3 regions of the Arthrobacter sp. 08Y14 genome follow, and region 2 is predicted to be linked to each of the others. Evidence: riboswitches for the same ligand, from Rfam matches in the RefSeq annotation. Region 2 holds a riboswitch; each other region holds the start of a gene.
What was found. Region 2 has a riboswitch for S-adenosylmethionine ahead of CXR03_RS06470 (LLM class flavin-dependent oxidoreductase). Riboswitches for the same ligand answer to the same signal wherever they lie in the genome.
Positions count from the first base shown of each region.

Region 1 (7,303 bases), 700 kb from region 2:
CGGTCCTTCGCCGTCTTGGGCTCGGGCACGGGCTGGAAAAGGATGCGCAGGCGTTCCGAGGAGCCGACCTCGCTTTCGCGGCAGATCGCCGCACCGTCGCGCCACCGCCGCTGCCCTTTATGGTCAACCAGCATGTCCGGGGAAATGGTCCCCTGATCCAGCAGGGAATCAATCATGGCCTGGTCCAGGGGTTCAATGACCCAGCCCAGCGTTTCCGCCCACCAATCAGCCTGCTCATGGGCGTTTTCGCAATCCACGCATATTTGAATGTTGAAGCTCATGCCCGAAGCCTAGCCCCGCGAACCGCCGGCTGCGGACGATCCTGCGGACACCTTCTGACCGCAGGAGCCGTCCGTCACCCAAGGCCGGTCACATTGACCGCGTTCCGCCGCCGTGCAATTCTTTACAGAACGAATGGTCAGTAAATGCTGCCCGGCCAGCGTCGGCCGGCGGCACACAGACGGTGGGAGCAACAATGACTGAAGCGTTTCTCGTGGGCGGAGTGCGGACTCCGGTGGGCAGGTACGGCGGCGCGCTGTCCAGTGTCCGGCCCGATGACCTGGCGGCACTGACGCTGCAGGAACTGGTGGCGCGCGAGGGACTGGACCCCGCCGTCGTCGACGAAGTCATCCTCGGCAACGCTAACGGTGCCGGTGAAGAGAACCGCAACGTTGCCCGCCTCGCCGCCCTGCTCGCCGGGTTCCCCAGCGACGTTCCCGGCATCACCGTGAACCGGCTCTGCGCCTCCGGACTGTCCGCCATCATCATGGCCTCGCACATGATCAAGGCGGGAGCCGCGGACATTGTCATTGCCGGCGGCACCGAATCCATGAGCCGCGCGCCCTGGGTCACCGAAAAGCCCACCAAGGCCTTCGCCAAGCCCGGTGAAACCTTCGATACCTCCATCGGCTGGCGCTTCGTGAATGAGCGCTTTACCTCCGGAGAACTCTCCCGTGACGGCAAGATGACGTACTCCATGCCGGAAACAGCGGAGGAACTGGCCGCAGTGGACGGCATCTCCCGCGAGGACGCCGACGCGTTTGCCGTCCGATCGCACGAGAACGCGCTGGCAGCTATTGCCGCCGGACACTTCAAGGACGAAATCGTTCCGGTCACCATCCGCGGCCGCAAGGGCGACACCGTGGTGGATACCGATGAGGGCCCGCGCGAGGGAACCACCGCCGAGGTGCTCGCCAAGCTGCGTCCCGTGGTCCGGCCCGGCGGCATTGTTACCGCCGGCAACTCCAGCACGCTGAACGACGGCGCCTCAGCCATCATCGTCGCCTCCGAGCGTGCTATCCGCGAGTACGGGCTCACCGCCCGGGCCCGAATTGTGGACGGCGCGTCCGCCGGAGTGCCGCCGGAAATCATGGGCATCGGCCCCGTCCCGGCCACGCAGAAAGTGCTCGCCCGCAGTGGCGTGAAACTTGCCGACGTCGGCGCCTTTGAACTGAACGAAGCCTTCGCCACCCAGTCCCTGGCCTGCATCCGCCGGCTCGGTGTGAACGAGGACATCGTCAACAACGACGGCGGCGCCATCGCCCTGGGGCACCCGCTGGGTTCCTCCGGCTCCCGGATTGCCATCACGCTGTTGAACCGGATGGAACGCGAGGGTGCTTCCCGCGGCATCGCCACCATGTGCGTGGGCGTCGGGCAAGGCACCGCCATGCTGATTGAGGCCGTCTAAATGGGCGCCGACTACAGCTCCTTCACCACCCTGCAGATCACCGAGGGGAACGGGCGCGTCACCGCCGTCCTCAATCGGCCCGAGGTCCGCAACGCCATCGACGCCGCCATGGTCGAAGAGCTGCACTTGCTCTGCGCGGACTTGGAAGAGAACCCCCGGACCCTCATCCTTGCTGGAAGCAACGGGGTGTTTGCCTCCGGCGCGGACATTGCCCAGCTGCGCGAACGCCGCCGCGACGACGCCCTGCGAGGCATCAACTCCACCGTGTTTGCCCGGATCGCCAAACTGCCGATGCCCGTCATTGCGGCATTGGACGGCTACGCCCTGGGCGGCGGGGCGGAGCTGGCCTTCGCGGCGGACTTCCGGATTGGAACACCCCGCGTCAAGATCGGCAATCCGGAAACCTCGCTGGGGATCCTGGCAGCCGCCGGCGCCAGCTGGCGCCTGAAGGAACTGGTGGGCGAACCGCTGGCCAAGGAGATCCTGCTGGCCGGACGGGTGCTGAACGCCGAGGAAGCGCTGGCCGCGCACCTGGTCACCGAGCTCGCCGAACCGGAAGACCTGCTGGCCACCGCGCACGCGCTGGCGGACCGGATCGCCCGCCAGGACCCGCTGGCCGTCCGGCTCACCAAAACCGTGTTCGCAGCCCCGGCGGACGCCCACCCCGCCATCGACAATTTGGCGCAGGGGATTCTGTTTGAATCGCAGGCCAAGTTTGACCGCATGTCAGCATTCCTTGAGAGGAAGAAAAAGTAATGGCAGTTCCCTCGACGGTAGGAGTGCTCGGCGGCGGACGGATGGGCGCGGGCATTGCCCACGCTTTCTGCACGGCCGGAGCAACAGTAGTGGTGGTGGAGCGCGACGACGACGCCGCCTCCGCCGCTTATGACCGCGTCGCCGGCGCATTGGCCAAGAGCGTCGAGCGCGGCACCGTTTCCGAAAGCCTGGCCGACCTGACCGCGCGGCTGTCCGTTTCCACGAACTATGCGGCGTTCTCCGGTGCCGGGTTGGTGGTGGAGGCAGTGCCGGAGGATTTCGGACTGAAGGCAGCAGCCCTGGTTGCGGTCGAGGAGCAGCTGGGATCCGAGGCTTGGCTGGCGTCCAACACGTCTTCACTGTCCGTCTCCGGCCTGGCGGAAAAGCTGCAGCGCCCGGAGCGGTTTTGCGGGCTGCACTTTTTCAACCCGGTGCCCGCCTCCACCCTGATCGAGGTGGTGCTGGGCAAACAGACCTCCGGGGAGCTGGCCGAAGCCGCCGCCGCCTGGGCCCAGGACCTCGGCAAGACGCCCGTCGTCGTGAACGATGCCCCCGGCTTTGCCAGCTCCCGGCTGGGAGTGGCCATCGCGTTGGAAGCCATGCGCATGGTGGAGGAGGGCGTGGCCACGGCAGAGGATATCGATGCCGCCATGGTCCTGGGCTACAAGCACCCCACAGGTCCGCTGCGGACCACCGACATTGTGGGTCTGGACGTGCGCCTGGGCATTGCCGAGTATCTTGCCGAAACCCTTGGTCCGCGGTTTGAACCGCCGCAGATCCTCCGCGACAAGGTGGCGCGCGGCGAGCTCGGCCGGAAGTCCGGCAAGGGCTTCTTCGACTGGTCCTAGAAGGGCGTGATGGGCAACCGGGATGTGGAGTGGGAAGGCGCGGCGAATGCCCGTGACCTGGGCGGCATCCCGGTTGCCGGCGGCGGCTCCGTGGCACCCGGCCGGATCTTCCGGATGGGCCGGTCCGAATGGCTCACCGGGCGGGGCTGGGCGCAGGCCCGCGACGCCGGCGTCCGCACCGTCATCGACCTCCGCAACGACGTGGAGCAGGGCCGCCGGGACACCGACCCGGAAGTGAGCCCCGACGCCGCCGCAGGCATCACGTTCCTGACCCGGCCCACCCAGGAAGCGAACGATCCCGACTTCACCGCTTTGTGCGGCCCGTACATGGACTCGCCCAAGTGGTACCGGGAGAACCTGCGCCGCTGGCCGGAGAAGATCGCCGCCGTCGTTCAGGCCCTGGCAGACGCCGACGACGGCGCGGTGGTGATCCACTGCTCCGCCGGCCGGGACCGCACCGGGCTCGTCGCCATGCTGCTGCTCCAGCTGGCCGGGGCATCACCGGAGGCCATTGCCGACGACTATGAGGAGGCGGTCCGCGGCATTAATGCCTTCCACGCCACGCAGGTGCATCCGAGGGAAAAGCCGCTGACCTCCGAGCAGGAAGACGCGCGGGTGGCCGACGGACGGCGGGAACTGCTCCGCGCCCTGGACGGGCTGGACGCGGAACAGTACCTGCGCTCAGCTGGGCTTAGCCCCGCTGAGCTTGGGCGTCTTCGGAGTCGTTTGCGTTGAGCTGTTTACAGGGATGGACCCTTTCCGGCGTCGCCAAGTAGAAAAAAGAGCGCCGTGCGGGGCTGTCAAAGCCTCCGGGCACCAGCAGCGACGAATAGCGTGCGCACCACTGTACCTGGCCGTTGGAATGGGCCAGCGCCTGCGACAGGGAAGGCAGGTCGTGGAACCACATCAGCTGCTGCTCGCCGTCCACGACCAACTGGATCAGGTCCAGATCGAGATCGACGTAGGCCTGGGCATCCACCCAGTCATCGTAAACAGCCAGGCGCTTGCCGTGAATGAGGTGGACGTTGTGGCCGGGGGTGTAGCTGATGCAGCGGGCGCCACTGGAGATACTCACAGTGTGTTCCTTTACGGTTTGTCCTTGCCCGCACCGGTTGGCCGCGGGCCGCTTCGTCATCCGAACCACCCGCCGAACAATGGGGTTGGTGTGAGGCCAGTCGGAGCTTTTACGGACCCGGATTCCTCCGGGCGTTGGCCACCTCTCGTGAAGCTGACACCACCATAGCGCATGCCGGTGACAGCCGGGAACCGCCGCCGTGCCGGAGGCATCAGCGCCAGCCGGCCGCCGGCGCGACATGCTTCACGATGTTCTCCAGCAGCTGCACGTTGTAGTCCACGCCCAGCTGGTTGGGCACCGTCACCAGAAGCGTGTCCGCAGCCTGAACCGCGGCGTCCGCGGCAAGCTGGGCGGCAATGACATCAGGTTCGCCAATGTAGCTCTTGCCGAACCGGGCCAGACCGCCGTCGAGCCGCCCCACCTGGTCGCGTCCCTCGGCTTGGGCGCGCAGCCCAAAATACCGGCGGTCGGTGTCGGTCACCAGCGGAATGACGCTGCGGCTGACGGACACCCGCGCAGTCCCCTCATGTCCCGCATCGGCCCAGGCCTTGCGGAACACCGCAATCTGCTCGGCCTGGAGCTCATCGAAGGGAACTCCGGTATCCTCCGTCAGCAGGGTGGAGCTCATCAGGTTCATGCCCTGTTCGCCGGTCCACTTGGCCGTCGCCCGGGTTCCGGAACCCCACCAGATCCGTTCTGCGAGGCCGGGGGACTGCGGATCGATGGCCAGCGCGTCGGAACTGCCGGTCATCATCGGATCCGCGTTCGCCAGGCCTGCGCCGGCAATCGCCGCCCGGAACACCAGTGTGTGCTTGCGGGCCTCATCCGCATCGGTGCTGTCCCCGGTGGGAACGTAGCCAAATGCCTCATAGCCGCGCAGCGCGGGCTCGGGTGAACCTCGGCTCAGGCCCAGCTGAAGCCTGCCGCCGCTGATCAGATCCGTGGCCGCCGCTTCTTCGGCCATGTACAGCGGATTTTCGTAGCGCATATCGATCACCGCCGTGCCCAGTTCAAGCCGGTGAGTCCGTGCGGCCATGGCGGACAGCAGGGGGAACGGCGCAGCGAACTGCGGGGCGAAGTGGTGGACCCGAAGGAAGGCTCCGTCAATGCCAACTTCCTCGGCTGCCACCGCCGTTTCAACGGTCTGCAGCAGGGCGTCACGGGCGGTGCGGACAAAGGAACCCTGCACGTCGCGGTAATGTCCAAAGGACAGGAAACCGATCTTCTTCATGTTCATTGACAGCACCGGTTTCCGAGCAGATATTCCCGGCTGCCGGCTCCCCGGCACCACAGGATGAGAGGCGAACAGCATGCACCTGACCATGGTCCCGGGGATCGGCGGTTCCAATGATGAGCACTGGCAAAGCCGGTGGCAGGACGGTGCCGCGGACGTGTCCCGGATTTCGCCGTCGTCGTGGGATGACCCGAACCTGGAGAACTGGATGGACGCGCTCGACGACGCCGCCGGCTCCCGCGGCGGTGACACCATCCTCGTGGCCCACAGCCTGGGCTGCCTGGCCTCCGCCGAATGGCTGCTGCGCAACCCGAAACGCGCCCGGGGCGTGCTGCTGGTAGCCCCGCCGGATCCGGCCGAGCCGGCCTTCCCGGACACTGCCGGATCTTTCCGGGACCCGCGGTTGGAGCCGCTTCCGGTGCCCGGACTGATGGTTGCCAGCGAAAACGATCCCTACTGCACCCTCCCCGGAGCACGGCTGCTGGCCCAGGCCTGGGGTGTCCCCGTGATCGACGCCGGAGCACTGACCCACATCAATGATGAAAGCGGCATCGGGAACTGGCAGCAGGGCCGGGACCTGCTGACCGCGTTTGCCGCAGGGCTGGGCGTTTCCATTCCCCTCGGCTGAAAACCGGGTAAGAATGGGGTCCATGAAACTTCCGGTAATGCCGCCCGTAGCCCCCATGCTGGCCAAAGCCGTGACTGCACTGCCCGAGGGGGACTACTCCTACGAGCCCAAGTGGGACGGTTTCCGCTCCATCATTTTCCGGGACGGTGATGAGCTGGAAATCGGCAGCCGCAACGAAAAGCCGATGACCCGGTACTTTCCGGAACTGGTGGACGCGCTCAAGGCCAACCTTCCGCAGCGCTGCGTGGTGGACGGCGAAATTATCCTGATCAACGGTTCCGGGAAGCGGCTGGACTTTGAAGTCCTGCAGCAGCGCATCCATCCGGCGGCCAGCAGGGTGAAACTGCTGGCCGAACAAACACCGGCGGCTTTTGTTGCCTTTGACCTGCTGGCGCTGGATGACACCGGTTTCCTGGACCGGCCGTACGCGGAGCGCCGAAGCGCACTGGAAGCCGCGCTTGCCCACGCCGCCGCACCCGTTTATCTGACCAGTCGCACCACCGATCCAGGCACCGCGCAGCGCTGGTTCAGCGAGTTCGAGGGTGCCGGCCTGGACGGCATCGTGGCCAAACCCCTGACGGATCCCTACCAGCCGGGCAAGCGCACCATGGCGAAGTACAAGCACGAGCGGACCGCTGACTGCGTGCTGGCCGGCTTCCGGGTGCACAAATCCGGGCCGGACGCCGTTGGCTCGCTCCTGCTCGGCCTCTACAACGACGACGGCGAACTCACCAACGTGGGGGTGGCCGGCGCGTTCAGCATGGCCCGCCGGCGTGAACTGTTTGCTGAACTGCAGCCGCTGGTGTCGGATTCGGCAGACCACCCGTGGACCGCCGACAAACAGGACGCCGGAACGCGCACGCCCCGCAACTCCGAGGGCAGCCGCTGGAGCGGCGGCAAGGACCTGTCCTTTGTGCCGCTGCGGCCCGAGCGCGTGGTGGAGGTCAAATATGACCACATGGAGGGGGAGCGGTTCCGGCACACCGCCCAGTTTCTGCGCTGGCGGCCGGACCGCTCCCCGGACTCGTGCACCTACAGCCAGTTGGAGGAGCCGGTGAAGTTTGACCTGGCGGAA
Region 1 is NZ_PJIX01000001.1:641,524-648,826, reverse strand. Features, by position in the region: gene CXR03_RS03035 (VOC family protein) at 1-281, opposite strand, end outside; gene CXR03_RS03030 (acetyl-CoA C-acyltransferase) at 476-1,687, shown strand; gene CXR03_RS03025 (enoyl-CoA hydratase/isomerase family protein) at 1,688-2,443, shown strand; gene CXR03_RS03020 (3-hydroxyacyl-CoA dehydrogenase family protein) at 2,443-3,291, shown strand; gene CXR03_RS03015 (tyrosine-protein phosphatase) at 3,301-4,026, shown strand; gene CXR03_RS03010 (hypothetical protein) at 3,983-4,366, opposite strand; SAM riboswitch class IV at 4,382-4,519, opposite strand; gene CXR03_RS03005 (LLM class flavin-dependent oxidoreductase) at 4,578-5,603, opposite strand; gene CXR03_RS03000 (alpha/beta hydrolase) at 5,677-6,228, shown strand; gene CXR03_RS02995 (ATP-dependent DNA ligase) at 6,251-7,303, shown strand, end outside.
Region 1: it holds a riboswitch for S-adenosylmethionine, as region 2 does, so the genes downstream of both, CXR03_RS03010 (hypothetical protein) here and CXR03_RS06470 (LLM class flavin-dependent oxidoreductase) in region 2, are expected to answer to the same signal.

Region 2 (7,303 bases):
AGGGCGGCAGGTGCTTGTCCCGTCCGGGGCCGCGCCTGCCGCCCTCTATTACGATGTGGGGAAGATCTCTTTTCCCGACTGTGAGCCAGGCCTGCCTGACGTGCACAATTATGCTGTGACCCTTACCCCCGAACGTTCGGCACCGGCCTCCGGCGTCATCACCGACCGGCTGAATCTGGACGCCGTTTCCGCTGCGGAGATGGATGCCCTCATCGGCCAGTCCCGCCTGCCCGACTGGGCAGAGGACTTTCCCCAGCCCACCGACCTCGACGCCGCCCGGCAGTTATTCGAACAGGGCCTTCACACCGCTGCCAATGCGCTGGCGACACGGCTGATCCGCGAGCGGGAGACGGGCGAGGTGGTGGGAAGCATCGGCTTCCTCCTGCTGCCCGAAGACGGCGACGTGGAAGTGAGCTACAGCGTGGTCCCTTCCCGCCGGAAGCGGGGCTATGCCACTGAGGCACTGATTTCGCTCGCCCGGCTGGCTCTGGACGACCCCACGGTTTCAAGGGTCCTTGCCCACACGGACGAGGAGAACACTGCCTCCCAGGAACTTCTGCTCACCGCAGGTTTCATCCCGTTGGAGATTCCCGGTTTGGGCCTCGCCTTTGCCCTGCTCCGCGATCAGCTCCCGGCAGCCAGCCCGGAGGCCGCGGCCAAGTAGCGCCGGGTGATGAAGGCCTGCACTCCGCGGTTGGCGAAGTCTCCGGCAGCTATCACCTTGTTGGCGGGGCGGCTGTAGGCAGCGATGCGGAAGATGAGCTTTCCGTCGCCGTCCAGTTCAGCGTAGAAACCCTCTTCGCCCCGTTCCGGATGCCCGCGAAGGGTTCCGTAGCCGAAGCCGGCCCGCTGCCCCGGAACCGGGGCGCCGTCGTCGTCCACTGCGGGCTCATCAGCCCACAAAACCCGGCAGGGAGCATAGTAGCGCAGCGGTCCCGCGCCGATCCCTGAGGCCATTTCCACTCCCGGCGCCGCACGCGGCGTACCCGGCGCCACCCGCAGCCCGCTTCTCCGGTGCAAATCCCAGTTCAGGATTCCGTTGGCCAGCCGCAGGTACCCGGCCGCCGGATCCGGAATGTCAAAACTCTCCCGGCGCAGCACCAGCCGGTAGCCTTCAGGCCACCGGTCGGTCAGCGGCTGCGGAAAGGGCCGGCGGGTGTAGCCGCTTTCCGCATAGCTCAGATCCCGGCTCATCCACCCGCCAGCCCTTTCCAGGCCAGCGACTCGCGGTCCCGTGCCGGAAGGGAGGCCACCACCAGATCATAGGAATCCTCCACCAAATCGCGCACCAGCCCGTCCTCCAGTCCGTCATCCAGCACCACGGAATTCCAGTGGGTCTTGTTCATGTGCCAGGCACCGTTGATTTGCGGATGTGCGGCCCGCAGCTGCCGGGCCAACTCCGGCTCACACTTCAGGCTGATCGTCAGCGGAAGACCGCCCAGCGCACACAGGGCAAACATTTTCGCCTTGCCACCGGTTGCCTGGACCTTGAACACAGACGATTCCGGACCAAAAGGGAAGTCCTCGTAAGCGCCCGGGAAGCCCAGGCACAACCGCCTTACCTCTGCCGCGTCCATCATCCGAGCGTAGTCCGCCGCCCCGCGGCCGCGCCACAAGTGACAGGATGGAGGGCGGACAACTCATCAACCCGGCGCGCACCCACACGTGTGCCCACCTAACGGAGGACAGTTTTGGCTGGAACAGGACATGGGGACCGGCTCGCTTCGGCCGCGGAGAAAGCTGCGGATTCGAAGGGGTTTGAACGGGCCGCGCGCATGGGATACGTCGCCAGCGGAGTGCTGCACCTGCTGATCGGCGTGATCGCCCTGCAGATTGCGGCCGGCAGCGGCGGCAGCGCGGATTCCTCCGGCGCCGTCTCTGCCCTGGCTGCCCAGCCCGGCGGACTGGTTCTGCTCTGGATCTGTTTCCTGGGCTGCCTCGCCCTCGCGCTGTTTCAGGCATCGCGCGTCTGGCTGGACGGCCGCGGGCGGCAGGGCAAAGACGCCTGGAAAGTGCGAGGCTCCGCGGCCACCCAGGCCATCACCTACGGTGCCATCGGCGTATCCTTCGGCACCGTTGCCCTGGGCGGCGGCACGGACAGCGGCGAGAGTTCCGCAGGCTGGAGCGCCAAGCTGATGGCGCAGCCGGCGGGCGCCGTCCTGCTCGGTCTCGTGGGACTTGGCATCGTCGTGGTCGGAGGCTACTTCATTTTCAAGGGCGCCACCGGACGTTTCCGCAAGGATTTGACGGCGATTCCGGCGGGCATCTGGGACCGCGCCGTCACCATTACCGGCACGCTGGGCTTTGTCGCCAAGGGAGTGTCCCTGGCTATTCTGGGCATCCTGGTGATGGTGGCCGCTTTCACGGCCGACCCGGAGAAGTCCACCGGGCTCGACGGCGCACTCCACGCCCTGCGCGAGCAGCCCTTCGGCGTGCTGGCGCTGGGAGCCGTGGGCGCGGGAATGATCTGTTACGGGTTGTACACCGGGATCCTGCGCGCCCGGTTCGCCAAGCTGTAACGGGTCAGAGACCGAACCGGGGAGCTTCGATGACGGGACAGGTATCCATGACCACGTCCAGCCCGGCGTCGGCCGCCCGCTGCGCCGCCGCCTCGTCAATGACACCCAGCTGGAGCCACACCGCCTTCGCGCCTGCCTCGATGGCCTGATCCACGATGTCCCCGACACGGGAGGAATTCACGAAGCAGTCAACAACGTCGATCTGGCCGGGAATTTCGCTGAGCCGCCGGTAGCCCTTGTTGCCGTGGACATCGTCTCCCTTCAGGCTCACCGGGATGATTTCCATTCCAAGGTGGTCCTGGACGTAACGGGAGACGCCGACGGCGGTGCGGCGCGGATTGTTGGACAGGCCCACCACCGCCCAGCGGGCGCCCTTGTTGGTCAGAAGTGCTTCGACAACTGCGGATTTATTGACGTGTGGCATCTGCCGTCCTTCGGTGGGCTCCTGGATTGGGGTCCAGCTTACGCCCGACTGCCTGCCTCAGCTCAGGAAAGATTCGATGGCATCGGCCAGGGCGGTCTCCGGAACGCTGGCCGTGTTGCCTTCCAGCAGCTGGAACTCCCCTTCATCCAGGGCATCGGCGGCCCGCCGGGCCAGATCCTGCGTTTCGTTGCCGCTGGAGCTCCCTGCCAGCACCAGCACGGGCACCTGCACACCGCCGAGTCCCTCAAGTTCCGTCTGCAGCACCAGCATCTCGTCTTCACCCTCGTCCAGGGCCAGGGTCGGCTCCAGCGCGACAACCCGCGTGATGACGGCGGATTCCTCGGCGGCGCGCAGCGCCAGGAAGGCACCCGACGCGAACCCGTAGAGGTCAGCCCTTCCGCCGGCCACCTGCACCACTGCCAGCAGGTCATCAACGTCGGACTCGGCCGTGTACTCTTCCCCCACGTCGCTTTCACCCAGTCCGCGGCGGTCATACGTGTAGACGGTGTGGTTTTCGGAGAGCAGCTGCGCCAGGGCCCGGGTACTGGAACTGTTGCGGTCAGCTGTCAGCGGATCCACGATCACCAGGGGCGGACCGCCGCCCTGCCGGGACCAGGCGATGCGGGTGCCGTCGGCGGAAAGGGCCATGCCGGTGGCGCTGGGTGAGGGTTCCATAGCGGACTCCTGCTCGCTAAAGGGGTTCACTGCGCGGACCCTTCAAACGTAAGGAGGCAGTCGGTCCCCGGTCAATGGCCCCGCCCGGAACCCGCCCCGCAAACCTCCGGCCGGACGGCGGAACCCTCAGCGTGCCGGAGTCCCTGCCGGCTGCAGACGGAAGGACGCGCCGCGGTGGTTTTCGGGCAGCTTGTCACCGGCACCGAAGAGCTTGTGGCGCAGCGTCCCCGGGGTATATTCCGTCCGGTAGGCACCGCGCTTCTGCAGCTCCGGCACCACAAACTCCACCACGTCCTCGAAGGTACCCGGGGTAATGGCGTAGGCCAGGTTGAAGCCGTCCACATCGGTCTCTTCCACCCACCGGATGAGCTCCTCGGCGACGTCGGACCCCGAGCCCACCAGCCGCGGACCCAGCCCGCCGATCCCCGCGGATTCGGCGATGTCGCGCACCGTCCAGGGTTCGCCGTCGTCCTTCGCTTTTTGGAAGTTGTCCGAGGCAGACTGGATCGCATTGGACTGCACATTGCCCAGCGGCTCGTCCAGGTTGTAGGTGGACAGGTCCACGCCGAGCCAGCCGGACATCAGGGCCAGGGCGCCCTCGTCGCTGGCGTACCGCTGGTAGTCCAAATGCTTGGCTTCGGCTTCCTCTGATGTTGCCGCGGTGATGATGGTCAGCAGCGTGTAGATCCGGATGGAGTGGCGGTCCCGGCCGGCAGCTTCGGCGGCATCACGAATCCGGGTGACCGTGGCCCTGAGCTTTTCCTTCGTGGGCGCGCCCACGAAGACGGCCTCGGCATTGCCGGCCGCAAAGGCAATGCCCCGCGGCGAGGCGCCGGCCTGGAAGATCACCGGAGTGCGCTGCGGTGACGGCTCACTGATATGGATGCCGGGAACCTTGAAGTACTTGCCCTCATGGTTGATGTCATGCACCTTCGCCGGGTCGGTGAAGATGCCGCTGTCCTTGTCCCGGACGACGGCGTCATCCTCCCAGGAGCCTTCCAGCAGCTTGTAGATCACCTCGAGGTATTCATCCGCGTGGTTGTAGCGCTCGTCGTGCTCAAGCTGGTCTTCGGCACCCATGTTGCGGGCCGCCGAGGGCAGGTAGCCGGTGACCACGTTCCAGCCAACCCGGCCGTTGGTGAGGTGGTCCAGGGTGGAGAGGCGCCGCGCAAAGGGGTAGGGGTGTTCATAGGCTGTTCCCGCGGTGATGCCGAAGCTGAGGTTCTCGGTGACCAGTGCCATGGCGGAGACCAAAAGCAGCGGGTCATTCACCGGCACCTGGGTGCCCTGCCGCAGTGTGGCCTCGTTGGAGTTTCCATACACGTCATAGGTGCCCAGGACGTCTGCGATAAAGATGCCGTCAAACAATCCGCGCTCGCAGGTTTGGGCCAGGTTGGCCCAATAGCGGAGGTCCGTGTAGTTCGCGGACTGGTCCTGCGGATGGCGCCACAGTCCCGGAGACTGATGGCCCACGCAGTTCATGTCAAAGGCGTTGAACCGGATCTGCCGCCGGCTGTTCTGATGTGTTGAGGAAGATGATTCGGACACAGGGAAATCCTTCGGGACGGGACGCACCCGCTGGGGCGCCGTACTTGCCGTTCGCGGACGCGACACGGCCGGATCCTCATCTGGGGCACCCCGCTACGGAAAGAGGGTTGCCGCCCAACCAGCCAGAGCTTTTCGTTGGGACTCATGATCCTTCGCCACCAGTATTTGCATACCCGGACGGGCAGGGGAAATACATGACACTGTGTGAACCGCAGCCGTTAACCTGCGGTCATGAATCCGCCGGCCTGCCTGCTGCACTTGTCCACAAGCGGCAATTTCTCTTTCCCCCGCCCCCGTGCAGCGCTACGGTCACCCCCATGAAGAATCACGTCGGCTGGATAGTGCCCTTGGCAGGAATTGCGGTGGTTTGGTTCTTTGGTCCGCTTGTCCTGAATGCCGTGGCCGCTTCCGCGTTGGGCGTCATCCCCAAGGGCCTCATAGTGCTGGCCCTATTCGCCGGATGCATATTCCTGGGCATTTATCTGCTGATAAAGGTCATTCAGAACGGGCACCGAACATTCCGCGCCCACCGCCGCTCCGGAGGTCATCTCAATAAAGCCGAGAGGGCTCAGGCCGATTTACAGCGGACGTATGACGAAGCGTGGTCCGCGGCACGGGTTCTGACGGACGGGCTTCGCCGGGGGCAGGCCCCTCCAACCCAAGAGGTGTGGGGAGTTGTGCTGGAACCGGGGGAATCGGTTCACCTTTTCATAAACGCCGATTATGCGCGTTTTTACGGCCTCAACGGAACTTATGTTCACACGTCCGGATTCTTCTGGGGCCGGCCTTCCTTTGTCCTTGCAGGTGTTGGGCTGACGGCTCTCGCCAATCGTTCCCGGCGGCGTGCAGCCCAGGCGGTATCGCTTCAACAATGGCGGGAAAAACAACACACGCAAATGTTCCTGACAGACCGCAAGATTATTGCCCAGGTGAACGGAAGATGGCTCAGCTTTCCCTATTCGCAGATTTCCGCCTGCTACCCGGAACCTGAAAACTGCAGTCTGGTACTGGAGTTCTATTCTTATGAGCCCCTCCTGATCGGCGGGCCCGAAGCACCGCTGGCCATCGCGTATCTGGTCTGGGCCCTGTACGGCGAACACGGACTGGCGGCGCATCCGGCGCTGCAGAGCCTGCGCTCCTGACGGGGCGTCGAAATATTACGCGGGGGACTTGCCGGTTTCCGCAATCGCGCGTTTAGTTGCTCTTGACCATCCCGAGCGGCTGAGAGACCTGGATCAGTGAAGCCGCAGCAACCCTGGTTGCCGTACCTCCTCCTTGAGGGACGGCGATAGCGAGGACAACACCGCAGGAGGCCTCCCGGCCCAAGGCGTTATCCGTAGGGTGCTACTGCCAGGACCGATGGAGAGTTAACATGACCGCTCTGGCTTCACAGTCCCCTGCCGCGCCGCCCCAAACGCGCGCCGCCGGCTCCGCCCTTCCCGTTTCCTTTTCCTCCCTTGGCCGCGCTTTCGGCTCGGGCGGTGAAACCCACCAGGTGCTGCGGGACATCACCTTTGACGTACATGCCGGCGAAGTCCTGGCCATCCTGGGCTCCAGCGGCTGCGGAAAGTCCACGCTCCTGCGGGCCGCAGCCGGCCTGGACGCTCCAACCACCGGGGAAGTCCGGATCAACGGAACACCCGTCCGCGGCATTGATGACCGATGCGCCGTCGCGTTCCAGGAACCGCGGCTGCTGCCCTGGCAAACCCTGCAGGCCAACATCGCCATGGGCCTGCCCAAGGGCATCAGCGCCAAGAACGGCAAGGCCAAGGTGGCCGAACTGCTGGAGCTGGTGGAACTGGCCGCATTCGCCAAACACCGTCCCCGGGCAGTTTCCGGCGGCATGGCGCAGCGCGCCTCTCTTGCCCGGGCCCTGGCCCGCACGCCCGGCGTGCTCCTGCTGGATGAACCGTTCGGTGCACTGGATGCCCTGACCCGGCTGAAGATGCAGGACCTGCTGCTCTCGGTTCACCGGGCCACCCCCACCACGGTGCTGCTGGTAACCCACGACGTGGATGAAGCCCTCCAGCTGGCAGACCGCATCATCGTCCTGGGCAGGGAGCCCGGTGTTGCCGGAGCCACCATTACGGACACCATCACCGTGCCCGGCCCGCGCCCGCGGAACCGCGCCTCGGCC
Region 2 is NZ_PJIX01000001.1:1,340,459-1,347,761, reverse strand. Features, by position in the region: gene CXR03_RS06500 (GNAT family N-acetyltransferase) at 116-664, shown strand; gene CXR03_RS06495 (DUF1990 family protein) at 625-1,194, opposite strand; gene CXR03_RS06490 (MmcQ/YjbR family DNA-binding protein) at 1,191-1,577, opposite strand; gene CXR03_RS06485 (DUF1206 domain-containing protein) at 1,692-2,519, shown strand; gene CXR03_RS06480 (CoA-binding protein) at 2,524-2,943, opposite strand; gene CXR03_RS06475 (alpha/beta fold hydrolase) at 3,001-3,618, opposite strand; gene CXR03_RS06470 (LLM class flavin-dependent oxidoreductase) at 3,745-5,166, opposite strand; SAM riboswitch class IV at 5,202-5,316, opposite strand; gene CXR03_RS06465 (hypothetical protein) at 5,274-6,308, shown strand; gene CXR03_RS06460 (ABC transporter ATP-binding protein) at 6,539-7,303, shown strand, end outside.

Region 3 (7,303 bases), on a different contig from region 2:
TTTTTCACCGCTGGGCCATCACACGATCGCGGCGATGGTGCTGGAAACTCTCGCCGTTCCGCACACGCTGGAGCCCCTGGAGCCCAAGCCCATGCCGGTGAAGAACTGGCGTACGGCCCGCACCGAGGACCTGACCTGGGCCCGTGAGTACTTCATGCCGTGGGTGGTCCGGCGCGTGCGCCACCAGTCCTCCGGCGACGGCATTTCCGCCAAGCGCCCCGACGCCGGACCCATGTTTGGCGGTCCCGGCATGCCTCCGGGTTCGGCCGACTAAGCGGACGCCCGACGGGCCAGGCACTTTGGGCGAGCCGGCTCATTCAGCCCGCCAAGCCCCTTTCGGCCAGCGAAATCAGGTTCGCCAAATGGTCGGCCCATTCCTCGGTGTGGGTGCGGGCCACGTCGGCGCCCCCTGCCAGAGTGCCCAAACCGCTTTCGGTGACAACGACGTCGGTGTAGTCCGTTTCCGGGTCCGGTCCCGGTGATGCGGCCAGCTGTATGCTCACCACCGTGTGCGCATTCCAGTCGGGCATTCTCCAGCGGAAGGACAGCAGCCGGTCCCGCGCCACCGCCAACACGGTGCCCGAAGCGCGCTGCTCGCCGTCATCGGCCGCCCGTTCCGCCAGCGGCGACCCGGGGCTGGCCGTGAACTCCATTTCCGGCCACCACGCCGCACGGTTGTCCACCAGCGTGTGCCAGAGCTGCGCCGGGGAACACTGTGCCTGCGCCGCCACGCGAATCGAATCACCCATGGGGTTGTTTCTTCCACGTTCAGGCGGCCTTCGCAAGGGTAGGCACCCCGCCGCCGCTAGGGCGCTCCGAAGAACCGGTCCCGCAGCGGAACGCCGATCTGTTCAACGTCGGTGAGGAACCCGTCGTGGCCGATCGGCGCACTGATCATGTGCACACCGGTCTTCCGGGGCAGAGCCGCTGCCAGTTCGTAGGAGTGCTGCGGAAGGTAGAGCCGGTCCGAATCCACGGCGGCTATGAAGAATTCGGCACCGGCGTTGGCCAGCGCCTGGCGCACCGATCCGCGGCCGCGGGCCACATCGTGGCTCATCAGGGCCTCGGTCAGCAGCAGGTAGCTGTTGGCGTCGAACCGGTCTGCGAGCTTCCGCGCCTGATGGTCCAGGTAGCTCTCCACCGCATAACGCCCGCGTGCCGCCGGCAGCGCGGACCCCAGCGGGTCCTCCTGCAGCTGCGCTCCGTTGCCAAAGCGGTACTCCAACTCAGCTTCGGAGCGGTAGGTAATGTGGGCGATCCGGCGGGCGAGGCCAAGACCGGCAACGGGAGCCCTGCCGTTGTAATAGTCGCCGCCGTTGAAATCCGGATCCAGGCGGATGGCTTCCAGCTGCGCCTGGCCAAAGGCAATTTGCTCCGCGGAACTGGCAGCGGTGCACGCAATGACGGCGCAGCGCTGCACTCGGCCGGGCTCGGTGGCGGCCCATTCCAGGGCACGGGCGCCGCCCAGGGAACCGCCGAGCACGGTGTGCCAGACGCGGATTCCCAGCTGGTCGGCCAGGCGCGCCTCGGCGCGAACGGAGTCCCGGATCGTGACAAAGGGAAACCGCGACCCCCAGGGGAGCCCCTGCGGATCCGGCGACGATGGTCCGGAGGATCCGTAGCAGCCGCCGAGCATGTTGATGCAGACGACAAAGTACCGGTCAGTGTCCACCGTCTTGCCCGGACCCACCAGTGCGTCCCACCAGCCGTCCTCGCCGCTGCTGCCCCTGGCCACATGGGTGCTGCCGGTGAGGGCGTGGGCCACCAGCACGGCATTGTTTGCATCCGCGTTGAGGGTCCCCCACGTCTCGTAGGCAAGGGAAACGTCCGGCAGGTAGCCTCCTGTTTCCAGATGCAGGCTGCCGATGCGCGCATGCCGCAGCACCCCGTCCCCGGCGGGGGCGGAGTGCTGCGGTACGGTACCGCCGGCGGTTCCGGCAGCGTTTGAGGTAGAAGGAAGTGTCACGCTGCCCGCTACGCTCCCTTGGCTGCCCGGAACCCGGCGTCGAGGTCCGCAATAATGTCGTCAATGTGCTCAATGCCTACGGACAGCCGGACCAGCCCGGGGCTGACTCCCGCTGCCAGCTGCGCCTCGGCCCCCAGCTGGCTGTGGGTGGTCGACGCCGGATGAATGACCAGGGAGCGCACGTCGCCCACGTTCGCCACATGGGAGTGCAGGTCCAGGGCATCCACGAACCGCTTGCCGGCGTCGATGCCGCCGTTGATCTCGAAGGAGACAATGGCGCCCGTTCCGCGCGGCCCGTAATGGCGTCCGCGCTCGAACCACGGGCTGGATTCCAGGCCCGCATAGGCGACGGAGACGACGTCGTCGTGCCCTTCCAGCCAGTTGGCCACCGCGACGGCGTTGCTCACGTGCCGCTCCATGCGCAGGCTCAGGGTTTCCAGGCCCTGGGCAATGAGGAACGCGTTGAACGGGGACACGGAGGAGCCAAGATCGCGGAGCAGCTGGACCCGCGCCTTGAGGATGTAGGCGAGGTTGGCACCCAGAATGCCGCTGGCACCCAGGTCACGGGCATAGACGAGCCCGTTGTAGCTCTCATCCGGGGTGTTGAAGCCGGGGAATTTCTCCGGATCGGCACCGAAGTCAAAGTTGCCCGAATCCACGATGACGCCCGCAATGGCGGTACCGTGCCCGCCGAGGTACTTGGTGGCCGAGTGCACCACAATGTCCGCGCCCCACTCGATGGGCCGGATCAGGTACGGGGTGGAGAGCGTGTTGTCCACGATCAGGGGAATGCCGGCCTCATGCGCCACCGCACTGATGCCCTCGATGTCCAGCACGTCCTGGCGGGGGTTGGAGACCACCTCGCCGAAGAAGGCCTTGGTGTTGGGCTGCACCGCCGCCCGCCACTGCTCCAGATTGTCCGGATCGGCCACGAACGTTGTGGTGATGCCGAACTTCTTCAGCGTGTGCTTGAACAGGTTGTACGTTCCGCCGTAAAGGCTGGGGCTGGCAACGATGTGGTCCCCGGCTTCGGCCACGTTGAGGATGGCGAAGGTTTCCGCGGCCTGCCCGGAGGCGAGCAGCAGTGCCCCGATCCCGCCTTCAAGGGAAGCGATCCGGTTTTCCACCGCTTCCTGGGTGGGGTTGCCGATGCGGGTGTAGATGGGGGCAAGCTCAGCCAAGGCGAACCGGTTGGCTGCTGCTTCCGCACTGGGAAAGACAAAGGACGATGTCTGGTAAATAGGCAGGGCGCGGGCGCCGGTAACGGCGTCGGGCTCCTGGCCGGCATGGATGGAACGGGTTTCAAAGGACCAGTTTTCTGACACTGCTTAGCTCCCATAACCTAAGGGCCGCACAGAGACTTCCGGCCGGAACAAGGTAACCGGCAGCCACGTGGGACCCGCGCTTGCCCTGCATCCGTTGAGGCAGGGCCAGGTCTTCACCCGGGGCACCCCACCGCGGTTGGAGGGTTGCCGGCCAGCAAGCCGGGGCTATCTGCTGGCACTCATGACCTATCCCCTATGAAAACGGATAAGTCCGGCGCCTGCAAGGAGTGTGACGGATCATTTCCCGGGCGTCGGCGGCACGGATGGGCGCGTACCTTTTCCCGGCGGCTGCGGGGAAAGCGTCTTCGGCGCCTTAGGTGGCCCTAAGTCGAGACGCGGGTCACAACGTGCCATTATGGGCCGCATGCGCTTGGACCATGTATCTTATGCCAGTGAATCCGACGGTCTTTTGGCCACGACAGAGAGGATCGCAGACGCTCTGGGAGCGGACTTCGTCAAGGGCGGCGTCCATCCGCGTTTTGGTACGCGGAACATGATCCTTCCCCTGGCCAACCATCAGTACGTCGAGGTGGTGGAAGCCCTCAACCACCCGGCCTCGGACAAGGCTCCCTTCGGCCAGGCAGTGCGCCAGCGCTCGGAGTGCGGCGGCGGCTGGATGGGCTGGTGCGTGGCTGTGGATGACCTCACCCCCTTTGAAGAACGGCTTGGACGGCTCTCCGTTCCGGGTAACCGGAAGTTCCCCGACGGCCAGGAACTGACCTGGCGGCAGATCGGCATCAACGGCCTGATCGCCGACCCCCAGGTGCCGTACATGCTGCGCTGGGATGACGGAACCGAGGAACTGCACCCCTCGGCTGCCCTGCCCGGCATGCCCGGTGCCGTGAAGCTGGACTCGCTGACCATTGCCGGCTCCGCTGACCGTGTGGCGCAGTGGCTGGGCACCCCGGCCGAGGAACCGCTGGAGAACGTGGGCGTCACGTGGATTTCCCCCAAGGGAACTCCCGGCATCATGTCCGTCACGTTCAACACGGCCAAGGGCCTCGTCGAGATCTAGTTCTGCTGCCGCTTTGGGGGATCCGCGCACCTTTCTGGGCGGGCCGGACCCCTGATCCGCTGCCGCTTTGGGCATCCGCGCACCTTTCGGGAAATCGCTGCCGGTCCGCACCGGCAGCAGAATCCCAATCCGGATGCGCCTGCCCAAAGTGGTCGCCTTTCCCGCCGGCGGCGGAACCAGTTGGGTAAATGCTGCCGCTGTGGGCATCCGCGCACCTTTCGGGCGGGCTGGACCCTGAACCGCTGCCGCTTTGGGCATCCGCGCACTTTCTGGGCGAGCCGGACCCCTGAGCCGCTGCCGCTTTGGGCATCCGCGCACCTTTTGGGCGGGCCGGACCCTGAATCGCTGCCGCTGTGGGCATCCGCGCACCTTTTGGGCGGGCCGGACCCCTGAACCGCTGCCGTTTTGGGCATCCGCGCACCTTTCGGGAAATCACTGCCGGTCCGCACCGGCAGCAAATTCCCAATCCGGATGCGCCTGCCCAAAGTGGCGGTCTTCCCTCAGGCGGGGTTTTTATCCACAGACCGCTCCCGGTCCATCTAGTGAAGCAAGCCCAGGATTCACGCTTGTCTCATGGATCCGGAGTTTCTTTATGCAGCCGACGCCGATCGCGACGGCTCCGGCAGACGTTCCCTGGCCCGGAGATGTCAGGCGGGCGAGCTGGTCCGGGTGCGGGCAGGGGTCTACATCGAAGCCGCCCAGTGGCAGAAGATGCCGCAGTGGGACCGGGACCGTGCCTCGATTACCGCTGCCGTGGATCAGGCACAGGCACCTCGGATCCTGATCCAGCAGTCGGCCGCCGTCATCTGGGGTTTACCGGTCATCGGCAGAACCTCTGAAATCCTGCTGCTGGCACCGGGCACTTCGCATGGAAGGCGCCGCGGCAGTCTCCGCTGGACACCTCGGAGATTACTCGAACCGACCACGACAAGGGACGGCCTTACCCTCACCTCACGTGCTCAAACAGTCCTCGACATGGCCGCTCGGCTGCGCTTCGAGCGTGCTGTTCCCGCCATGGACCACGTTCTGCGTCCGGATGCGGCACGCAGCCTTCCCGCTTTGGAGAAGGATGCCCTGCTGATCCTTTGCGAAAACCTTCCGGACGAGGTCAAACGCACCAGGGCGAGAAGCGTAATCTCCTTCGCGGACAGCCGTTCCGAATCCCCCGGCGAGTCCTATTCCCGTGCCGTTTTGCACCTGTACGGATTTCCGCCGCCGGAGCTCCAATATGAGTTCCGGTCTGCCGGCGGACAATTCATTGGAAGAACCGACTTTTTCTGGAAGGACTACGCGCTGGTCGGCGAGTTCGACGGAGCGGTGAAATACGGAACCGCGGCATCAAGCCAAAGCCCCGGCGCCAACCGACAGGTTGGCACGGCTTCCCGGGAAGCCCTCATCCTCGAGAAGCGGCGGGAAGATGCAATTCGGGCGACCGGCGTTGGGTTTGTCCGCTGGTCCTGGGCCGACCTCATCAAACCCCGGAACGATCCGGACGGGCTGGTGAGCATGTTGCTTCGAGCCGGGCTGCCCAGGCAACGCCGCCGCCGCTGAAACGGTCAGGAGGCCCCCGCCGCGCGGGCCAGCCCGGCATTGGTCTCCCGCACCGTGTCGGCATCGATCTTCACCACGCGCCGGTCATAGCTGAGCAGCCCGTTCACTTCGTCCTCCACATCGGTCAGCTGCGTGTACACGGTCGCAGCCAGGCCCTGAGCCACCGCCGGCTCAATCTGCTGCCGGTGCAGCTTAATCCATGCCCGCCGCAGGGCCTCCGGCGTCTTGAATTTCCGGTAGCCGAACTCCTTCTCATTGAATGTGTGGCCCGGAACGCGCAGGCTGTAGCCGCCGTACTCGGACAGGACGACGGCGCGCCCGTCCCGCAGCCAGCCCTTCCGGAGCACAAACGGAACAAAGTACACGTGCACGCTCTTTAGGTCTCCCCCGCCTTGGTCATGCCAGCCGCTGGCATGGTCGATGCTGCGGGTCGGATCCAGCGAGCCCAGCAGGTCGGTGACGGCGTTCGCGTCAAACTGGCCCCAGCCTTCGTTAAACGGAACCCACACTGCCAGCGAGGTGCTGTTACGCAGCAGGTTCACGGTGTCACGCAGCTCCGTCAGGAACTCGTCCCGGCCCGCTTCATCAGCACGCCCGAACGCAGCGTGGTCGCTGTCATCACGGTGGGGCAGCCCCACTGCCGGAGCCGTCACCACTGAGTGCCGATAGGAACGGCCGCCGCTGACCAGGTCCTGCCACACCAGCATGCCGAGGCGGTCGCAGTGGTAGTACCACCGCAGCGGTTCCACCTTGATGTGCTTGCGCAGCATGGTGAAACCTAAATCCTTGGCGGTTTGGATGTCGTACACCAGAGCGGCATCCGACGGCGCCGTGTACAGTCCGTCCGGCCAGTACCCCTGATCCAGCAGCCCGGCGTGGAAGTACGGTGTGCCGTTGAGCAGGAGCCGGGTATGACCGGATGCATCCGGTCCCGTCCCAAAGGTCCGCAGCCCGGTGTAGCTGCGGACCTTGTCGATCTCCCGGCCCCCCGAAAGCAGCCGCACGTCCAGGTCATACAGGAACGGGTCCTCGGGGGTCCACAGGTGCGGATCCGGCACCGGGATGTTGACGGCTTCCCCGGGAACGACGACGGCGTCCGCAACAGTGCGTCCGTCGGCGGACAAAGTGATCGCTGCTGACAGTTCGCCGCCGTCGTCGTTCTCGGCGTCCAGCAGCACAGTCACCGAGACGGATTCCAGATCCGGCACCAGGACCAGCTGCGAGATGCTCGTCCTCGGCACGGACTCCAGCCACACCGTCTGCCAGATGCCGGACTGAGCGGTGTACCAAATGCCGCCGCGGTCCAGGGTCTGCTTGCCGCGGCTGTGGTAGCCCGTGTCGCTGATGTCCCGGACCCGCACCACGATTTCCTGCTCTGCACCGGGCACCAGCGCGTCCGTGACATCCAGGGAAAACGGCAGGTAGCCGCCGTCGTGCCCGCCCACG
Region 3 is NZ_PJIX01000003.1:581,396-588,698, reverse strand. Features, by position in the region: gene CXR03_RS15045 (SGNH/GDSL hydrolase family protein) at 1-274, shown strand, start outside; gene CXR03_RS15040 (SRPBCC domain-containing protein) at 318-749, opposite strand; gene CXR03_RS15035 (homoserine O-acetyltransferase) at 806-1,885, opposite strand; gene CXR03_RS15030 (bifunctional o-acetylhomoserine/o-acetylserine sulfhydrylase) at 1,975-3,291, opposite strand; SAM riboswitch class IV at 3,363-3,478, opposite strand; gene CXR03_RS15025 (VOC family protein) at 3,647-4,306, shown strand; gene CXR03_RS15020 (hypothetical protein) at 4,880-5,857, shown strand; gene CXR03_RS15015 (glycoside hydrolase family 2 protein) at 5,863-7,303, opposite strand, start outside.
Region 3: it holds a riboswitch for S-adenosylmethionine, as region 2 does, so the genes downstream of both, CXR03_RS15030 (bifunctional o-acetylhomoserine/o-acetylserine sulfhydrylase) here and CXR03_RS06470 (LLM class flavin-dependent oxidoreductase) in region 2, are expected to answer to the same signal.